DNA from 4 places in the Streptosporangium lutulentum genome. Region 2 is predicted to be linked to each of the others. Evidence: riboswitches for the same ligand, from Rfam matches in the RefSeq annotation. Region 2 holds a riboswitch; each other region holds the start of a gene.

Region 1 (5,021 bases), 1.4 Mb from region 2:
GACCCGTCATACGATGCGGTTCGTGCCGAACATCGGACCCGTAGAGCTGCTCATCGCCGCCGCTCTGCTCGCGGTGATCCTGGCGATCGTCCTCGGTGTCGTCGTGGTCGCCCGGAGGGGAGACAGGGCGTCCCTTCCACCGCCGATGCCGCCGGCGCCCCAGGATCTGCAGGAGCTCGTCACGCGGCTGACGCGCCAGGGACAGAAGATCCATGCGATCAAGGCGCTGCGCCATCACACCGGGCTCGGCCTGTCCGAGTCCAAGAAGGTCATCGACGCCGTGGCCCTGGGGCACCCCATGTGGAGCCATCCCGTGCTGGCCCCGTTCCGGCCCTCCCCCGTGGCCCTGCCGCACGCCGGTCCCGACCTGGCCACCCGCGTGCGCGAGCTCAAGGCCGCCGGTCGCACGGCGCAGGCGATCCACCTGGTACGCGGCGAGACCGGCATGGGTCAGGCCGAGGCCGAGCTGTTCGTCGGCAGCCTCTGAACGCCCCCGGCGAGCGTGCCCCCGGTGCTCCGGTCAGGAGGTTCCTGTTGACATTGTCGCCAATGTCAAGGTTTAGCCTCAAAGCTCCTGTCCCCGCATCCTGGAACGGACGCCGATGACCATCCTGGCCGACCCTGACGACCGCGCCCTCCTGCTCGACCGCGACCGGAGCTTCTTCGACGCCCTGGTCGCCGCCGACCTCTCCTGCCTGGACGACCTGCTGGCGGACGACTTCGTCATGGTCGCCATCGACAACGGCGCGACCGTGACCCGAGCCGACCTGCTCGGTCTGATGTCATCCGGAACCGTCCGGTTTCCGGCCGTGCAGTCCTTCCCGGACGAGGCCGTCGTCCGCCGTATCGGAGACGTCGGCATCGTCGTCGGGCGAACCGGCATGAACTTCACCGGCGCCGACGGCGCCGTCTTCACCGCCGGCAGCCGGTACACCCACGTCTTCGTCTCCGACTCCGTCGCGGGATGGCGCCTCGTCTCCGCGCAGGGCACGGAGATCAAGCCCGGCTCGTGACGCCCCTCTCGCCGGGGCCCGCCGGACTCCCCCGTCTCCAGACGGAGAGCGGACAGGACGGCGGCGGCCGATCCGGGACCGGTCGGCCGGGGACGCGATCGCGTTCGGCCGGCGGGGTCTCCGTGTCATCGGGATGACGGTGGAAATCCCGAGCCCCTCGATCCGGCGGGCCACCGTCAGGAAAGTGCCGGCGCGGTGCGGACACGGCGGGGCGGGGTGAAGACGTACAGGCTGAGGATGTCGGACGGTTCGGCCACTCCCGGGCCACCGGCACGAACCCAGGCCGCGATGTCCTCGGCCGCGTCCGGGTCGTTGACCAGGCCGAGCCACACGGGACGGCCTCCCGCGGCGCGGCCGGCGGCCGACGGCTGGACGACGATCACGTTCGCCCGCTCGCACACGTCCAGGCAGTCGGTGACGCGGACCGCGGCGGTCTCGGACAAGCGGGCGACCTGCTCGGCGTGGTCGAGTCCGGCCACCTTCCCCGGGTCGCCGCAGCAGCAGCCGCGGCAGACGACGATCCTGCATGGTGCCGGTTTCCTCATGCGCACGTGAATCCTTTGCCGGTGCATTCGAGCAGGTCAGATGACGGTTCGAGGCAGGGGCACGGGGTTCGCCCCGGCCGGTCGGGCGGGCGGGCCGGGAACCCGCCGGTCGCCGGCGGGTTCCCGGACACGCGGAGGGCCGGCCGAGCGGCTCATGGGGCTCCCCGGGCAGCTCGTACGGCTCGCGTCCACTGCTCGCGGCGGATCTCCGGATCGATCAGAGCGCAGTCGCCGCACATGCCGCCGCCCGGCAGGCGGTAGTACAGGCAGCAGCTGCGCCGGACGAAGAACGAGTGTCCCGGGGCGGGTTCGGCCAGCTCACCGCCGCCTTCCAGGACCCCCGTGGAAAGCAGTTCGCGCCCCAGCGCGCTCGCGCCGGCGGCGTGTCCCGGATGGCGGCGGGCGATCGCCTGGACGGTCCCGGCCAGCGCGGAGGCGGCGTTGCCCCACAGCAGACCGGGGGCGATCTTGGTGACCTCCCGCGTGGTGCGGGCCAGTGGCTCCAGCAGCCCGGTGACCACGACGCGGTAGATCGGCTCGGCCGCCCGGTTCGGGTCGGTGATCTCCCAGCCCTCCGGGTGGGCGACTCGCAGCGGGAGCGGGCCGCTCGGCGTGGGACGCCAGAACGCGCGGTCCGGCGCCAGGTCGACGAGCACCCCGCGGGTGACGGCCGCACCGATGACCGGCGACCACAGGCGAGCGGCCAGGCCCTGGAAGAAGATGGAGGCGGCGACCAGGTCCTCGGTGGTGCCCAGGCGTCGCGCCACCTCGGCGATCCTGCCCGACAGCACGCTCGGGCCGGTGAGCAGCTCGGTGAGCGGGAGCCACCCGGATTCGAGCGGTCCCGTTTCGAGCTCGAAGTAGGCGCTGATCGTCGCCACCTCGGACAGAACGCCTGCGACGCGACGGGAGGTCGCGGGTCGTGGCATCACCGGGACGGCCCCGATCGACGGGCAGGCCGAAGGGCGCACTGCCGGTAGGACCACATGGCGGCCACCGTCCTCTCCTGGGGAGATCCGCCCCATATCGTGAGGAGGCGACCGCGTGAGTCTCCTGGCTCTCGGGTCGATGCTCGTCCCGGCCTTCCCACCCGCACGCGGGCAGTGGCTTGTTCGGGATCCGCTCGCCGATCACAGTGGCGGGACCGCACCGGATTCACACCGGCTTCCTCGTTCCGCCGTCGCCTTCACCAGTCATGGTCGCACGAACGGTCACTGAGGACATAGCGGACCCAGCTCCCCGTTCCGTGGTCCGCGCGCCGAGCCGGCGGATCGCCGAGGGTCGCGGCCCCCGAGAAATCCCTCACCGTGGTCCGCGCGCCGAGCCGGCGGATCGCCGGGGGTCGCGGCCCCCGAGAGGTCCCTCACCATGGTCCGCGCGGCCGTCCGGCGCGCCGGTCTCTCCACGACAGCGGCAGACTCTTCCTCGTGAAGCGAATTCTCATCGTCGGCATCGGCGCGGGAGACCCCGACCACCTCACCCTCCAGGCGGTCAAGGCCATCGCGGCGGCCGACGTGTTCTTCATCCTGGACAAGGGCGAGGCCGGGCACGATCTCATCCGGCTCCGGCAGGACCTCGTCGACGCGCACGCCCGCGCGCCGTACCGGCTGGTCAAGGCCCGTGATCCCGACCGCGACCGGACCAGCGCCGCCTATGCCACCGCGGTCCAGGACTGGCGATCACGCCGCGCCGGCGTCTACGAACGGCTCATCCGCGACGAGCTCGGCGACGACGAGACCGGCGCGTTTCTCGTCTGGGGCGACCCCTCCCTCTACGACAGCACGCCGGCCGTCCTTGAGGAGGTCCTGGATCGGGGCGCGGTCCGATTCGTCTACGACGTCGTGCCCGGCATCAGCAGCGTGTCCGCTCTGGCCGCCCGGCACCGCATCGGCCTGACCCGGATCGCGCGGCCCCTGCACATCACCACGGGCCGCCGCCTGGCCCTGGAGGTCCCCGAGGCCGACGACATCGTCGTCATGCTCGACGCCCGCTGTGCCTTCGCCACCCTTCCCGACGCCGCCGAATTCGAGATCTACTGGGGCGCCTATCTCGGCACCCCCGACGAGATCCTGGTGGCCGGAGCGGTCACGGAGGTCGCCGGCCAGATCCGCGACGTCCGCGCCGCGGCTCGGGAACGCAAAGGCTGGATCATGGACACCTACCTGCTGAGACGGGTCTCTCGGTGAGACCGCGGGGATCACGGTCCAAAACGGCTCTGTCCCGCAGGATGCCCCTGGCCAATACGGCTGACCAGGGGCAAATGTGAAAACTCAGCAGAAAAGTGGAATTAATCAACCGCTAATGAACTACCAGCGGTAGATGGTGTAAGGGTTGTAGTAGACCTGGCCGTAGCTGAAAGGGTTGTAGTAGACCTGGCCGTAGCCGAGGGTGTTGTAGTAAACCCGGCCGTAGCCATAAGGGTTGAAGGGATCGATGAAGAAGTTGCCGCTGGCGCTCGAGTTCTCGGACGTGGCGGCGGATTCCTGAGTCGCGCTTGCGCCGGCAGGCTGGGCCGACACCGTCAGGCCGACGATGAGGGTGGAAGCCACCAATGTTCCGGCGGCGAGAGCGTGCTTGAACATGAAAAATCACTCCGTGTCTGATGTTTGAGCCTGGCGTGCTGCCTGGGCTTACAGAGCGCCGACCCGGCTTCCCGGAAATATGGCGAATCGGCGTCATGTAAGACGCTAGTTGAGGGTCATCCGTACGTTCACCCCAGAGAGAACAAAGCCTTGGTCCGGGATCATCACTGAAGAAAGGCGGAGGTTACACCTGAATGGAGATCAAAAGCCCGTTCTAGGTGACGAATCCGATAAATCGGCCGGACACGCCGACGAGACAGCCGAGCCGGTTTCTCGGTCGGAGCGGTGGTCGCCCGCACCGCGGACGACAGGCCACGCCGGGTTCTCCGGCCTTCTCTCACCCTCTCCGGTTTGAGGGCCGCGCCTCATCCGCCGGACGGTCCGCCGCGCCGAGGTCGGAGGCGACCGGTCCAGCCCAGTCGGCACAGCAGGTAGGCCACCCCACGCGCGGTGTAGGACACGTGGAATCTCTCAGCGATCAGCACGGCCACGCGTGAGGCGGTCCAGCACTGATCGTCCCAGCCGTAGGCGGCGGGCCCCTCCTCCAGGGCCTTCTCCAGCAACGTCAGCTGTTCGTCGGTGAGCTTGCAGCCGTTGCCGGCGGCGCCCTTGGAGGCCAGCGCGGCCTTGCCTCCCCGGCTCCAGAGCGCGTACCACTCGTAGGCGGACTTGCGGGTGATTCCCAGCAACCGGGCCACCCGCGGCGGCTCCATTTTCCCCGCGAACATGTCCGCGGCCCGGAACCGCAGCCTCTCGCGTCTGACCCGCTCCTGCGCGGACAGTCCCCCGCCCCTGTCGGAGTACCTCATGCTTCAAGGTTGTCATCCGGACAAAAGACACTCAACGGGCACCCGGCCCCATGTCACCTCCGCATTTCCCGG
Region 2 (5,021 bases):
CCCTTCGACCCGCAGCGCCGCGGGTTCGCCCACCGGGGTCATCGGGCCGCCTTACGCCGCATCAGCCACAGAAAGAAGGGACCCCCGACCAGGGCGGTCAGGATGCCGATCGGGATCTCCTCCGGGGCGGTCACGCTGCGCGCGGCGAGGTCGGCGGCGATCAGGAAGGCCGCGCCCAGCAGGGCGACCGCCGGCAGTGCGCGCCGGTGGTCGGCGCCGACCAGCAGACGCACCACGTGCGGCATCATCAGCCCCACGAACCCGATCGAGCCGCTGACGGCGACGATCGCGCCGATCATCAGGGCGATGAGCACGAACAGCGCGGCGCGGAAGCGGTGAACGTTCAGGCCCAGGGCCGCGGCCGCCTCCTCCCCCGCCAGCAGCAGGTTGAGCGGGCGGGACACACCCAGCAGCACCGCGGTGCCGGCAAGGACCGCCCCGGCGGGGATCCACAGCAGGTCCCAGGTGGTGCCGGCCAGGCCGCCCAGCATCCAGCGCAGCGCCGATTCGGCTTTGCGCGGGTCGCCGGAGGTGATGATGAGGTAGCTGGCGACGGCCGAGAGCACCTCGCCCGTGGCGACCCCGGACAGCACCAGCCGCATGGTGGTCATCCGCCCTTTGGCACTGGCCAGGAAGTAGACCAGCAGCAGTGCCGCCAAAGCGCCGCCGAAGGCGGCCAGGGGCAGGGAGAAGGCGCCGAGCAGCGAGACGTTGAGCACCATGACGAGCACGGCGCCGACGGTCGCCCCCGATGACACCCCGAGCAGCATCGGGTCGGCCAGCGGGTTGCGCACCAGGGCTTGCAGGGCCATCCCGCACACCGACAAGCCCGCGCCGACGACGCCGCACAGCAGGACCCGGGGAACCCGGACGTCCATCACGATCGTCTCCCTGACCGGCGTCCAGGTGGGCTCGACCAGCGCGGGAAAGATCCGGTGCAGCAGGATGCCCCACACCTCGCCGAACGGCAGGCGGACCGAGCCGATCGCGATCCCGGCCGTGGCGGTCACCACCACGGCGATGCCGAGCAGCGTCAAGACCAGCGCGTACGGCACGCGTGCCCGACCGGCGGCGGCCTCGGTCGTGGTCGCCGCCGGCCGGGATTCGGCGATCTCGATCACGCGAAGCGGTCCGCGTGCAGCTGGCGGGCCAGCGATTCCACGCCGGCGGGCACCCGCACGCCCAGCACCGTGGACGACAGCGGCAGCACCGCGAAACGCTGGTTTTTGATCGCGGGCACGTCCTTGAGCGCGGGATTGGAGAGCAGGAACCTCTTCTTGTCCTCCGCGGACTCGTCGCCGTAGTCGTAGATGACGATCACCTCGGGCGCCCGCTCGGCCACCTGCTCGAACGAGACGTCCCCGAAGGCCTTGGGAAGGTCGGCGAACAGGTTCGTCCCGCCCGCCAGTTCGATCATCTCGTTGCCGATGCCGGCGCCTCCCGCGGTGAAGGCCGTCTTGTCGCCGCTGTCGTAGACGAACACCTTGACCGGGTCGATTCCGCCGATCTTCTCCTTGACGCGATCCAGCACTCCGCGCATCGCGGCGATCTGCCGCTCGGCGCGATCGGCCACGCCGAAGATCTTCCCGATCGTCCGGATCTCCTCCTCGACCTGGACCATGGTCACCGGGCCGGTCGGGCAGCCTTCGATGTTGACGTGGGAGTCGATTCCGGCCTCGGCCAGGACGGCACGGCCACGTCCCTCCTTCTCGTCGAAGGCGCTGTTGAACCCGCCGTACACGAAGTCGGGTTCGACCGACAGCAGCGACTCGTAGGAGGGGTACTCCTTGGCGAGCACCTTGATCGCCCGGTAGACGGTTTCGTACTCGGGCAGGATCCGGTCGTCGAGATAGGCCGTCGCGACCATCGACTTCTCCAGCCCGAGGGCGAGCATGACCTCGGTGGCGTGCTGGTTGAGCGTCACCGCCCGCTGCGGCGGCCGCCGGTAGGTGGTGCTCACCCCGCAGTTGACCACGGTGACGGGGAAGCCCGCGACAGGCGGGTTCGCGGCCGAGGGACCGCGCTCTGTGGTGGCCCCGGTGGCTCCGGTGTTCCCGCAGCCGGTCATCAGCAGGGCCGACACGAGGAGCAGGAGGAGCGGGCGCGCGCGCCGGGCCGTCATGGCCGGATCCTTTCGCTCACGAGCGGCACCCGAGGAGCGCGGTGGGATGAAGAAGCAGAGGACGGCTCGACCGCCGGGATTCCGAGCGGCGCAGGGGGGACGGAGCGTACTCGGGTGTCGTTGGACCCGTAGAGGGCGACGGACACCGCTTCGCCCCGTGAGCGGGGAAAACCCATTGATGGTCTCCTGAAAACGGGCCGCGGCCGCCATTCCTCGACAGCGACCGCGGCGGGCGAGGAGCCGGATCGCCAGAGGAGTCCCGTACGGCGGGCAGCCCGAAACCCGGCATGCCGCGCACCGTCCTCTCTTGGGGAGATCCGCCCCATATCGTGAGGAGGCGACCGCGTGAGTCTCCTGGCTCTCGGGTCGATGCTCGTCCCGGCCTTCCCACCCGCACGCGGGCAGTGGCTTGTTCGGGATCCGCTCGCCGATCACAGTGGCGGGACCGCACCGGATTCACACCGGATTCCTCGTTCCGCCGTCGCCTTCACCGACCATGGTCGCACACCCACCATCAGAGACAAAGACGGCGTTTACGTGACGGAATGCGTCCGACCATGTCATCACGGCCTCACGTTTGGGGTGATCGGACGAGGGAAGCCGCGCCGGATGTTCGACGACTTCGCTTTCGACCACATCGACGTCGGGCCGGTGACGCTGCGCGTGCGCCACGGCGGCTCAGGTCCGGCGGTGGTGCTCCTGCATGGCCATCCGCACACTCACGCGACCTGGCACAAGGTGGCTCCCGCGCTCGCCGAGCACTTCACCGTCGTCTGCCCCGACCTACGCGGCTACGGCCGCTCGACCGTTCCAGCGGATGAGCCGGAGCACGCACAGATGTCGAAGCGCGCGATGGCGGACGACGTCGTGGCTCTCATGCACGCTTTGGGCCATCACGAGTTCGCGGTCGTCGGGCACGATCGCGGGTCGTACGTCGCCTTCCGGTTGACGATGGACCATCCGGAGTCGGTGCGGGCTTTCGTGAACATCGGCGGCCCCCCGATCGGCGAGGTGCTCGATCGCGCCGGGGAGACCTTCGCGCGACTGTGGTGGCACTGGTTCTTCCTCGGGCAGACGAAGAACCCGGCGGAACGTGTGATCAATCAAGATCCGGACGCGTGGTACGCCGACAGGTCCGACCGCGTGGCGGACGAGGCGCTGGAGGACTACCGCGCCGCGCGACGCGACCCCCAGACCGTCCACGCCATGTGCGAGGACTACCGCGCGGGACTCACCGTGGATCGGCGCGACGACGCCGCCGACAAGGCCGCAGGAAAGAAGATCGCCTGTCCGGTGCTCGTGGTCTGGGGCAGGCACGACGACCTGCCGGAACTGTACGACGGCGACCCGGTCGCTCCCTGGCGGACCTGGGCGACCGATGTCAGGGGATGCGAGATGGACGCGGGACACAGCGTGCAGGAGGACAATCCCGAAGCGCTCCTGGACGTGCTCGTGCCTTTCCTGATGTCACACCGGGGAGATCCCTTTCCCCACGCCCGGCCGCCGGATGGCGAGCGTCCAGAGCGCGGGGAGCGGGTCGGGGAGCGCCGTCGCGTTTGACGACGGCGGGGTCGAGCCCGAGCCGGCTGAAGAGGTGGCCCAGGGCGGCGAGTCGGGCTTCAACTCGGTCCAGGGCGGTGAGATGGGCTTCGACCCGGTCGCCGCATCACGGCGGAGATCGGGTCGAAGCGGTGCGGGGCGGCTCTATGCGATCTTGGGTGCGGCGCGCATGGCGGCGTAACAGCACCGGGTGCCGTCGGCGAGCGTGGCGAACACCACGGGCAGGGCGTCCACGCCGAAGGCCGAGCCGGTCGCGGCGAAGACGGTGTCGGTGACCGGGATCAGGACGGCCTCCAGCGGCGGGGACAGGTCCTTCATCCCGTCGACGAACTCGTACCGCAGGTGCGCGGTGCCGTCCTCGTCCTGGGTGATGGTGATCTCGACGCCTTCGCGACGGTAGGTGCCCAGGTAGGGGGTGACGTCCACGGCGGGCGGCTCGGCGGGCGGGCCGAAGGCCTCGGGCATGGTCACACCGGCCAGTTCGGCGAGGAGTTCCCGGAACAGCGCATCGTACAGTTCGCGGGTCCCGCCGCCGTTGGCGAGCAGCACGACGGCCACGTCCGCGTGCGGCACGACGCGCAGGTAGCCGTGCTGGCTCACCGACGACCCGTCGTGGCCGTAGCCGGCGACGCCGTCCCAGTCGTAGAGGCTCCAGCCCAGCCCCCAGCCGTCGGCGCTGACGGTCCACTTGTCGGGGCTGTCGACCTCGCGGCGCTGCATCGCCGCGACCGAACCGGCCGACAGCACGCGGGTGCCGTCCGGAGCGAGGCCGCCGGCCAGGTGCATCCGGGCCAGCCGAACGACGTCGGCGGCGGTGGTCAGGACCCGGCCGTAGGGGCCGGCCGAACGCGGCATCATGTCCCAGGCCGGGGCCGGGTCTGGGTCGGCTCCGGGCTCGCCCAGGTGCCCCATCGCCACCCGGAACCGCAGCGCCTCCTCGGGCAGCGTCATCGAGTGCTCCAGCCCCAGCGGGACCAGCAGCCGGTCCTTCAGCGCCTGGTCCCAGACCTGGCCGGTGACCACCTCGACGACGCGGCCCAGCACGTTGTACCCGACGCTGGAGTAGGAGGTGCCCGTCCCTGGCCGGCAGTCCAGCGCGACGCCCTTGGCGGCCTCGACGTATTTGGCCAGGCAGTCGTCGCCGCGTCCGGTGTCGTGATTGAAGTCACAGGTCAGCCCGCTGGTGTGGGAGAGCAGCCGGCGGACGGTGATCTGCTCGGTCGCCGCCGGGTCGGCGGTGGCGAACTCCGGAAGCACCTCGGTCACCGGCGCGTCCAGATCCAGTTCGCCGGAGTCGACCAGCTGCATGATCAGCGTGGCGGTGTAGACCTTGGCGATC
Region 3 (5,021 bases), 1.4 Mb from region 2:
CACCCGCCAGGTGGTCCACCTGGAGGACGGCGAGATCGCCGTGCTCAAGGCCGACGGGTTCCACACCTTCGCCAGCGACGCGCGGGAGACGGCCAAGCAGCCGCTGACCGTCGACTGGGAGGACGGCCACTACGACACCGGGGGCTACGAGCACTACCTCCTCAAGGAGATCTCCGAGCAGCCCGACACCGTCGCCAGGACGCTGCGCGGGCGTCTCGACGACCGCTTCCACATCGCGCACCTCGGCGGCCTCAACATGGACGCGCGGGAGACCCGGTCCTTCCGCCGCGTGAAGATCATCGGCTGTGGTTCGGCCTACTACTCGGGCCAGATCGGCGCGCAGCTCATCGAGGAGCTGGCGCGGATCCCGGCCGACGCCGAACCGGCCAGCGAGTTCCGCTACCGCAGCCCGGTCGTGGAGGCCGACACCCTCTACGTGGCGATCAGCCAGTCGGGGGAGACCTACGACACCCTCGCCGCCGTCCAGGAGCTCAAGCGCAAGGGCGGGCGGGTGCTCGGCATCGTCAACACCGTCGGCAGCGCCATCGCCCGGGAGTGCGACGGAGGCGTCTACCTGCACGCGGGTCCCGAGGTCTCGGTGGCGAGCACGAAGGCGTTCACCTCGACCGCCGTGGCCTTCGCCCTGCTCGCGCTGCACCTGGGCCGCGTTCGCGACCTGTCCCCGGCCGACGGCCGGCGCGTCTGCGAGGGCCTGCGCAGGCTGCCCGACCAGATCAAGGAGATCCTCACGCTGGAGTCCCAGATCAGGGAGCTGGCGGAGAAGTACGCCACCTCGCCGAGCATGATGTTCGTGGGCCGGGTCCGGGGTTATCCGGTGGCCCGCGAGGGCGCGCAGAAGCTCAAGGAGATCTCCTACGTGCACGCCGAGGCCTACCCGGCCAGCGAGCTCAAGCACGGCCCGCTGGCGTTGATCGGCCCTGACATGCCGACCGTCGCGATCGTCCCCGACGACGAGCTGCTGGACAAGAACCTCACCACACTGGGTGAGATCCGCGCGCGCGGCGGGCGGGTGCTCATGGTCGGGCACCGTACGGCCGACACCAAGCTGGCCGACGACTGCATCGTGGTGCCCAAGAACGAGACCGAGCTGGACCCGATCCTGCTGTCGATCCCGCTCCAGCTCTTCGCCTACCACGCCGCCGTCGCCCTGGGCCGGGACGTGGACAAGCCGCGCAACCTGGCCAAGAGCGTCACGGTGGAGTGACCTGGGCGCCGACCTTCCCGGAGCCTCCGGGACTTGGCCTTCCCGGCCCCTTCCCCGGGCTCCCCGCCGCGTGTTCACCGCGCCGGGGAGCCCCTCCCGGCCGAGACGACACCCCCCAACATGTGACAGAGAGTGACATGAGAGTAACCTGAAGTATAGGGGGATCTTGGGGGAAGGGCCGCTTATGCGCCGTCGGGGGTTTTTTGCGTTCGCCGCGGGGATCATGGTCGCCGCGGGGTGCGGTTCGACGAGGAACTCCGGCGCGTCCACGGTCGGCAGGCTGTCCATCATCGCGCCCACGGCCCACGGGCAGGGCTGGGATCTGGCCGCCCGCACGCTGGCCGCCGTCATGATCGACGCGAAGCTGGCGAGGACCGTCGGAGTGAGCAACCATCCGGGCGGTCTGGACGCCGCCACGATGAACACGTTCGCCGCCGACCACGGCCCGTTCATGAGTGAAGGCAAGCTGCTCCTCACGGGGATGCCGATGGTGGCCGGGGCGGAGATCACGAACGCCCCCTCCGTGGTGGACTCCACCACCCCCCTCGCCCGCCTGATCGGCGACTGGGCGGCCCTGGTCGTCCCCGCGAACTCCCCCCTGCGCACCTTCGAGGACTTCGTCGAGGTGCTCCGCCGCGATCCGGCGGGGCTGGTGGTGGGCGGCCGGTTCACGGGAGGTTCCGACCACGTGCTCTACGGCATGATCGGCAAGTGTCTCGGGGTGGACGCCCGGCTGCTGGAATACAGCGGGTATCCCGGTTGGGCCGAGTCGGTCGAGGCACTCAACGACGGCCGGGTGGCCGCGCTCCTGGGGTCGGCCCGCTCCTTCAAGGAGGAGATCGCCGCGCGCCGCCTGCGACCCCTGGTGGTCTCCTCCGGCCAGCGGATCGACGGGATCGACGCGCCGACGCTCCTGGAGCTGGAAGTCCGGCTGGAGTACAGCGACTGGTGCGGCCTGCTCGGCCCCCGGGGCATGCGCCCCGAGGACAGGGACGAGGCCGTCGCCCTGTGCGACAGGCTGGACGACACGCCGCGCTGGCAGGAGGTGTGCGCGGCCAACGGCTGGAACCGGGTGTATCTGAGCGGCGAGGATTTCCGCCAGTGGCTCGTCACCGAGACCGGACGCACCCGCGGGGTTCTCTACGACCTGGGGCTGCTCAGGTCCTCAAGCACAAGGTGTAGGGGTGGTTGCGTCAAGCGCCACTAGATGTAGGATCCTCACTCGTTGCTGGTTCGCCCTTCCGGGGGCGAGGCAAGAGGGAACCCGGTGAGACTCCGGGGCTGCCCCGCAGCGGTGAACGGGAACGACAACCGTCATGAGAGCACTGGGCGCACCTTGCCTGGGAAGCGACGGTCGGTAGGCGTGAGCAAGGCGCCCGTGAGTCCGAAAACCTGCCGGCGACCATGAAAACTGTCCAGGGCCTCGAGGGAGGGCTCGCGGAACGAGGCGGTCCGGCATGCCCGGAACCGCTCTCAGACGCGTGCGCCCTTCCGGCGGGAGCCAACGGGGGAATTACGAGCACGCGAGGGGTAAAACGTGACACAGACCTTGGTCGACGCCACCAAGGAGACCGGGAACGACCAGGTCGACCGCCGGTTGGCGATCGACGAGGCCGCCGCCCGGGTGATCACTGATCCGGCGAACTCCAAGATCGCCGCCGGGATGCTGGCCGAGCTGATCGCCGACGAGGCCGCCGGGCACGGGGTCCGGACCTTCTCCGAGTCCATCGCCGCGACGCACGCGGCCGGGCTCATCCAGGACGAGCTGGCCCGGTTCGTGGCCGCCAACGCCACGGCGCTGGACGCGCTGGTCGCACCGGACGCCGACGGGCGCTTCGAGTACTTCGGGCTGCGCACGGTGTACGACCGCTACCTGCTGCGCCACCCGGAGACCCGCAAGGTCCTGGAGCGGCCCCAGCACTTCTTCCTCCGGGTGGCCTGCGGCCTGTCGGAGACCGTCGACGAGGCCGCCGAGCTGTACGCGCTCATGACGACCCTGTCCTACCTGCCGAGCTCGCCCACGCTGTTCAACTCCGGCTCGCGCAGGCCCCAGCTCTCCTCCTGCTTCCTGCTCGACTCTCCCCGGGACGACCTGGAGGCCATCTACGAGCGCTACGGGCAGGTCGCGCGACTGTCCAAGTACGCCGGGGGGATCGGGATCGCCTGGACGCGGGTCCGCTCGCGCGGCTCGCTGATCCGGGGCACCAACGGTCACTCCAACGGCATCGTGCCGTGGCTGCGCACGCTGGACTCCAGCGTCGCCGCGGTCAACCAGGGCGGTCGTCGCAAGGGCGCGGCCTGCGTCTACCTGGAGTCCTGGCACGCCGACGTCGAGGAGTTCCTCGAACTGCGGGACAGCACCGGCGAGGAGGCCCGCCGTACGCACAACCTGAACCTGGCGAACTGGATCCCCGACGAGTTCATGCGCAGGGTCGAGGCCGACGGCGTCTGGTCGCTGTTCGACCCCAAGGAGGTCCCGCACCTCACCGACCTGTACGGCGCCGCGTTCGAGGAGGCCTACCGGGCCGCCGAGGCCGAGGGCCGGTTCGTCAAGCAGATCCCGGCCCGCTCGCTGTACGGCCGGATGATGCGCACTCTCGCCCAGACGGGCAACGGCTGGATGACCTTCAAGGACGCGGCCAACCGGACCTCCAACCAGACGGCCCGCCCCGAGAACGTCATCCACCTCTCGAACCTCTGCACCGAGATCCTCGAGGTCACCAACGACGCCGAGACCGCCGTCTGCAACCTCGGCTCGATCAACCTCGCCGCCCACCTCACCGGCGAGGGAGTCGACTGGGTACGGCTGCGCGCGACCGTCCGCACCGCCGTGCGGTTCCTGGACCGGACCATCGACCTGGGCTTCTACCCGACGCCCGAGGCGAGGACGGCCAACGAGAAGTGGCGCCCGATCGGGCTGGGCGTGATGGGCCTGGCCGACGTGCTGTTCGCGCTGCGGCTGCCGTTCGACTCGCCGCAGGCGCTGGAGCTGTCCACCCGGATCTCCGAGGAGATCGCCCTCGCCGCCTACGGCACGTCCGCGGACCTGGCCGTCGAGCGGGGCCGCCACCCCTCCTACGACGAGACCAGGGCCGCCGGCGGCGTGCTCCACCCCGACCACTACGACGCCGCGCGATCGGCGGAGTGGACGGCGATCAGGGAGAGGATCGCGACGACCGGCCTGCGCAACTCGCTGATGATCGCGATCGCGCCCACCGCCACCATCGCCTCCATCGCGGGCTGCTACGAGTGCATCGAGCCCCAGGTCTCCAACGTCTTCAAGCGCGAGACCCTGTCGGGGGAGTTCCTCCAGGTCAACCGCTACCTGGTCCGCGACCTGCAGGCCCGCGGCCTGTGGACCCCGCAGATCCGTGACGCGATCAAGCGTGCCGACGGCTCCGTCCAGGACATCCCCGAGATCCCCGCCGACCTCAAGGTGCTCTACCGGACCGCCTGGGAGCTGCCGCAGAAGGCGCTGATCGACCTGGCCGCCGCGCGCACGCCGTACATCGACCAGTCGCAGTCGCTGAACCTCTTCATGGCCACGCCGACCATCGGCAAGCTCTCCTCGATGTACGCCTACGCATGGAAGTCCGGTCTCAAGACCACCTACTACCTGCGCTCGCGCCCGGCCACCCGGATCTCGCAGGCCACCGTGCAGGCGCCCGCGGCCCAGGCGGCGCAGACCGTGCTCGACCCCGAGGCCGTCGCGTGCTCCCTGGAGAACCCCGAGTACTGCGACGCCTGCCAGTAGGCATTTTTTTTCAGGAAAGGCTTTGCCCTGATGTTGCTCGAC
Region 4 (5,021 bases), 1.6 Mb from region 2:
TCGAGCTGGTACGGCGCGGCGGCGCCGACGGTCGCCCGCAGGTGCAGGGAGCCCGGGCGCCCCTGGGGAACGCGGGCGCCGGTGGTCCGGCCGAGGGGTGTCATGGCCCTGGACCGCCGTCCCGGAGCCCCCGAGCCGACCCCCGGGACCGTGAACAGCCTGGTCCTCGCCGCGGGGTCGGCGTCGAAGGTCTGCTCGCGGCCTCCGGGACCGGCCTCCGGCCCGGGGCCGGCGGAGGGCTGGGCGCCGGAGGGCGGGGTGGTGGGGGGCGGGGCGCCCGGCGCTCCGGGGTCCGGGGCTGCGGGTCCCGGGACGTCCGGGGTCGCGGAGGCGGTGGAGTCGGTGGAGTCGGTGGAGTCGGTGGAGTCGGCGCCGCCGCCCGAACCGTCCGGCCCCTGATCGTCGGGGCCCGCGCCGCCCGGACCCTCCGGACCCGGGTCGTCCGGATCCGGGTCCTCGGGGCCCACGGCGGCCGGGTCGTCGGGAATCCGGTTCAGGAGGTCCTCCAGCTTGGACTCGTCCAGGCCGGGGGCGTCGAAGGGGTCACGGCGCCGGCGGTGCGGAAGGGCGAGCCTGGCGGCCTCGCGCACGTCGTCGGCGGTGACGACGGTACGGCCCTGCCAGGCGGCGTGGGCGATCGCCGCACTCGCGGTGACCAGGTCGGCGCGGAGCCCGTCCACCTCGAACGCCGCGCAGACCGTGGCGATCTGCAACAGCGCGGAGTCGGGCAGCACCACCCGGGGCAGCCGGGCCCGGGCCTCGGCGATCCGCCTCGCCAGGTCCTGCTCCTCGCCGGCCCACTTCTGGGCGAAGGCGTCGGGGTCGGCCTCGAACGCCAGGCGCCGCCGTACCACCTCCGCCCGCTCCGGCGCCTCCCGCGACGCCCGGACCTCCACGGTCAGCCCGAAACGGTCCAGGAGTTGCGGCCGGAGCTCCCCCTCTTCGGGGTTCATGGTGCCCACCAGCAGGAACCGGGCCGCGTGCCGTACCGACACGCCTTCGCGCTCGACGTAGCACGTGCCCAGCGCGGCGGCGTCCAGCAGCAGGTCGACCAGGTGGTCGTGGAGCAGGTTGACCTCGTCCACGTAGAGGACGCCCCGGTGGGCGCCCGCCAGGAGGCCGGGTTCGAAGGACTTCACGCCCTCGGTGAGCGCCCGTTCGATGTCGAGGGAGCCGACCAGGCGGTCCTCGGAGGCGCCGACCGGCAGCTCCACCAGGCGGGCGGGCCGCACGGTACCGGCCGCGGAACCCGCGGGCGGCTCGGCGTGCGCCCGGGCCTCGTGCGGCCCGTCGGGGCAGCCGGGGTCCGGGGTCGCGGGGTCGCAGGAGAAGCGGCAGCCGCTCACCACCTCGACGGGGGGCAGCAGCGCGGCCAGCGCCCGCACGATCGTGGACTTGGCCGTGCCCTTCTCCCCTCTGACCAGCACCCCGCCGGAGCGGGGGGACACGGCGTTGAGGATCAGCGCGAGCTTCAGGTCCTCCGATCCCACGATCGCGGTGAAGGGATAACGGGACTCACGCACCTTCGAGATCTCCTTGCCTTTTGTCATGGGGTGTAGCTCAGCTGCCAGCGCCCGCCCCGGCCGGTGAGCGCGACGCGGGCCAGCGGCGCGACGTCGATCCGCCAGAACGCCGCGGCGGGCGCCCCGAGGGCGTGGACGACCGCGGCGCGGATGACCGGGGGGTGGGTGATCGCGACGAGCCTGCCGGGGGCGCGGCCGGCGAGCCAGCCCGCCACCCTGCCGAGGAGGCCGGCGATCGACTCTCCCCCGTGGGGCGCCGCGGCGGGGTCGCCGAGCCAGGAGGCGAGAGCCTCGGGTTCGGCGGCCTCGACCTCGCCGAGCGTCCGGCCGCTCCAGCGACCATAGTCGCAGTCGGCGAGCAGCGGGTCGGGGTCGGCCCGCAGGCCGAGCGCCGCGGCGGTCTGGACGCAGCGCACCTCGGCGGGGCAGGCCGCCGAGCCGCGGCCGAACTCCCGCGCCAGGCCGGTGGCCCGGCGCAGGCCGCGTTCGTCGAGCGGTTCGTCACCCGGGAACGCGGCCCGTGCCGTCGCCGAGGTGGAGGCGTGACAGACGAACAGCAAGCGGGTGACCCCCGAGGGGGTCGTCACCCCGTGCTGCGCCCGCGCGCGGCGAAGGCGAACAGCGCGCCGATGCCGGTCCAGAACACCGCCTGGGTGCCGATGGACGCGATCCGGAAGTTCCACAGGAGATCGGCGGGGAAGCCCGCGGGCACCTCGTTGATCTCCGGAAGGAGGATCAAGGCCACGGCCACGGGGATCAGCACCGAAGCCCCCGCCGACAGCCAGCGCAGCCAGGGCTCACGCTGTGCGGCGTACCGGTAGGCGGCGGCGCCCGCGGCGACGGCGAGGATCCCGATGAGCACCGCGACCAGGTAGAGCACGGTGCGCTGGTTGATCGTCTCGGGATCACCGACCGCAGGTGGGTTGGCGGGATATTTCAGGAAAGGGATGAGGACGATGGCGCCGAAGGCGGCGGCCGCGAGGGTCACCGCGAGCACCGGTTCGGAGCGGGGCCCGGCCCGGCCGCGCAGGAACGCGTAGACGAGGGCGAACAGCCCCCCGACGGCCAGTCCGTACAGGGCCAGGGCGAGGAAGAGCCCGAAGCGCTGCCCGTCCCTGCTGACCAGTGCCTCGTCCTCGTCGTGGGAGTGGGCCGCGGGTTCGGCGGCCTCGTGGGAGTGGGATCCGGCCGCCGGGGCGGCGGCCGAGGCCGCCTCCTCGATCGCGATGGCCTGGTCGATGCGCGGCTCGCCCACGGCGTAGGCGAAGGCTGCCGCGAACAGCCCGGCGAGCAGTCCGGCGAGTAGTCCCCGGACGATGAGTTTGGTGATCACATGCGGCTCAGTGACACGGGACGCCGAGCAGATGGCGCCCGTCGTGCATGAGCTCGTGCAGGTAGTTCCCGGCCTGCGAGACCGCTCCCTGGTCGAACGTGACCAGGTAGGCGAGCAGCAGCAGCACCGGTACGGCGAGCAGCCACCAGGTGAGTGAGGACAACGGGATGGGCTTGGCGTGCGGAGCCGAGATCTGGCTCACGGCCACCTCCTTCGGGATTGACGCGTCCCTTTTTCGTAGGTCGGTGGCGGTCGAGTGACCTGGCTTCCGGCACTGACGTGCCGGTTACAGTGGCGCGACCGCACCGGTATTTCACCGGATTTCCCTCGCACCGCCACAAATCCCCCGGAACGTACCCCGGTTACCTATCCCCCGTCAATCCAGACATCAAGACCATCCGGACATGACGGTGCGGGGAGGCGATCCCATCGGGACCGCCTCCCCGCACGATCGGAGGATCACTACTCGCCGGTGAGGGCCGTCACCAGCTCCGCGGCGGTCCGGCAGCGGTCGAACAGCTCACCCACGTGGGCCTTGGTGCCGCGCAGCGGCTCCAGGGTCGGAACGCGCTGCAGCGACTCGCGGCCGGGGATGTCGAAGATCACCGAGTCCCAGGAGGCGGCGGCGACCGACTCGCTGTACTGGCTCAGGCAACGCCCCCGGAAGTAGGCGCGGGTGTCGCTGGGCGGGATCTCGATGGCCCGCTGGACCTCTTCCTCGGTGACCAGCCGCTGCATCCGGCCCCGGGCGACCAGCCGGTTGTACAGACCGCGGTCGGGCCGGATGTCGGAGTACTGGAGGTCGACGAGCTGCAGGCGCGAGTGGGACCAGGGAAGGTTGTCGCGGGTGCGGTAACCCTCCAGCAGTTCCAGCTTGGCGACCCAGTCCAGCTCCCTGGAGAGCTGCATCGGGTCCTCGGCCAGACGGGTGAGGACCGACTCCCAGCGGTCCAGGACGTCCTTGGTGGGCTCGTCCACGCCGTTGGCGCTGCGCTCCTCGGCATACTTGCGCGCCAGCTCCAGATACTCCATCTGGAGCTGTACGGCCGTCAGCCTGCGGCCGTCGCGCATCGGGATCTCGTATTTGAGCGTGGGGTCGTGGGAGACCGCCCGCAGGGCCTGGACCGGGTTGTCCACGGTGAGATCGCGGGTGAAGTAACCGTCCTCGATCATGGCGAGGACCAGCGCGGTGGATCCGAGCTTCAGGTAAGTAGAGATCTCCGACATGTTGGCGTCACCGATGATGACGTGCAGGCGGCGATACTTCTCCGGATCGGCGTGCGGCTCGTCGCGGGTGTTGATGATCGGCCGCTTGAGCGTGGTCTCCAGGCCCACCTCGACCTCGAAGAAGTCGGCGCGCTGGCTGATCTGGAAGCCCTCGCTGCGTGAGTCCTGGCCGATGCCGACCTTGCCCGCGCCGGTGACGACCTGCCGGGAGACGAAGAACGGCGTCAGGTGCCTGACGATGTCGGCGAACGGCGTGGCCCGCCGCATCAGGTAGTTCTCGTGGCAACCGTAGGAGGCGCCCTTGTTGTCGGTGTTGTTCTTGTAAAGCTGGATCGGGGCGTTGGCCGGCACCGCCGAGGCGCGGACCGCCGCGTCGTGCATGACCCGCTCCCCCGCCTTGTCCCAGATCACCGCGGCTCGCGGGTTGGTGCACTCGGGAGTGGAGTATTCGGGATGGGCATGGTCCACATAAAGCCGGGCGCCGTTGGTCAGGATCACGTTGGCCAGGCCCAGATCCTCATCCGTGAGCTGGCTCTGGTCGGCCACCTCCCTGGCCAGGTCGAAACCTCGCGCGTCTCGCAGAGGATTCTCCTCCTCGAAGTCCCAGCGCGCGCGCCGCGCCCGGGCCGTCGAGGCGGCCAGGTAGGCGTTCACGACTTGGGAGGAGGTCACCATCGCGTTGGCCCCCGGCTGTCCGGGCACGGAGATGCCGTATTCGGTCTCGATGCCCATCACCCGCCGTACCGTCATGCGCACCCTCTGTTCATCCGGGACTGTTCTCTTCTCCGTATGTATTCCCGACCCTAGACCCTTCACTATGCCCGGTGGTCGGACAGTTATGGCACCGAGGCCTTTTCGCCCGCAACGAGGGGCCCCACGACGGGCGGAACGGGCGCCGGCGAGGGCCTTCCCCGCCGCCGGGCCTTCACGAACTCCTG

The links. A riboswitch is a leader RNA that binds a small molecule or an ion and turns the genes downstream of it on or off. The one in region 2 is predicted to bind cobalamin.
Region 1: another riboswitch for cobalamin. It lies ahead of J2853_RS16650 ((2Fe-2S)-binding protein); the one in region 2 lies ahead of J2853_RS10070 (ABC transporter substrate-binding protein).
Region 3: another riboswitch for cobalamin. It lies ahead of J2853_RS04290 (ribonucleoside-diphosphate reductase subunit alpha); the one in region 2 lies ahead of J2853_RS10070 (ABC transporter substrate-binding protein).
Region 4: another riboswitch for cobalamin. It lies ahead of J2853_RS17980 (CbtB domain-containing protein); the one in region 2 lies ahead of J2853_RS10070 (ABC transporter substrate-binding protein).

Annotation. Positions count from the first base shown of each region.
Region 1 covers NZ_JAUSQU010000001.1:3,718,629-3,723,649, forward strand. The annotation lists gene J2853_RS16635 (50S ribosomal protein L7/L12) at 23-487, shown strand; gene J2853_RS16640 (YybH family protein) at 603-1,013, shown strand; gene J2853_RS16645 ((2Fe-2S) ferredoxin domain-containing protein) at 1,190-1,558, opposite strand; gene J2853_RS16650 ((2Fe-2S)-binding protein) at 1,711-2,487, opposite strand; cobalamin riboswitch at 2,587-2,782, opposite strand; gene cobF (precorrin-6A synthase (deacetylating)) at 2,986-3,744, shown strand; gene J2853_RS16660 (hypothetical protein) at 3,865-4,140, opposite strand; partial or broken gene J2853_RS16665 (helix-turn-helix domain-containing protein) at 4,527-4,949, opposite strand.
Region 2 covers NZ_JAUSQU010000001.1:2,366,807-2,371,827, reverse strand. The annotation lists gene J2853_RS10080 (ABC transporter ATP-binding protein) at 1-42, opposite strand, end outside; gene J2853_RS10075 (FecCD family ABC transporter permease) at 39-1,112, opposite strand; gene J2853_RS10070 (ABC transporter substrate-binding protein) at 1,118-2,122, opposite strand; cobalamin riboswitch at 2,448-2,639, opposite strand; gene J2853_RS10065 (alpha/beta fold hydrolase) at 2,732-3,682, shown strand; gene J2853_RS10060 (serine hydrolase domain-containing protein) at 3,827-5,021, opposite strand, start outside.
Region 3 covers NZ_JAUSQU010000001.1:1,000,647-1,005,667, forward strand. The annotation lists gene glmS (glutamine--fructose-6-phosphate transaminase (isomerizing)) at 1-1,225, shown strand, start outside; gene J2853_RS04285 (Bug family tripartite tricarboxylate transporter substrate binding protein) at 1,410-2,432, shown strand; cobalamin riboswitch at 2,438-2,639, shown strand; gene J2853_RS04290 (ribonucleoside-diphosphate reductase subunit alpha) at 2,763-4,979, shown strand; gene J2853_RS04295 (ribonucleotide-diphosphate reductase subunit beta) at 5,010-5,021, shown strand, end outside.
Region 4 covers NZ_JAUSQU010000001.1:4,011,050-4,016,070, forward strand. The annotation lists gene J2853_RS17965 (putative cobaltochelatase) at 1-1,550, opposite strand, end outside; gene J2853_RS17970 (histidine phosphatase family protein) at 1,547-2,110, opposite strand; gene J2853_RS17975 (CbtA family protein) at 2,107-2,856, opposite strand; gene J2853_RS17980 (CbtB domain-containing protein) at 2,864-3,058, opposite strand; adenosylcobalamin (AdoCbl) riboswitch at 3,102-3,195, opposite strand; gene dop (depupylase/deamidase Dop) at 3,319-4,833, opposite strand; gene J2853_RS17990 (acyltransferase family protein) at 4,920-5,021, opposite strand, start outside.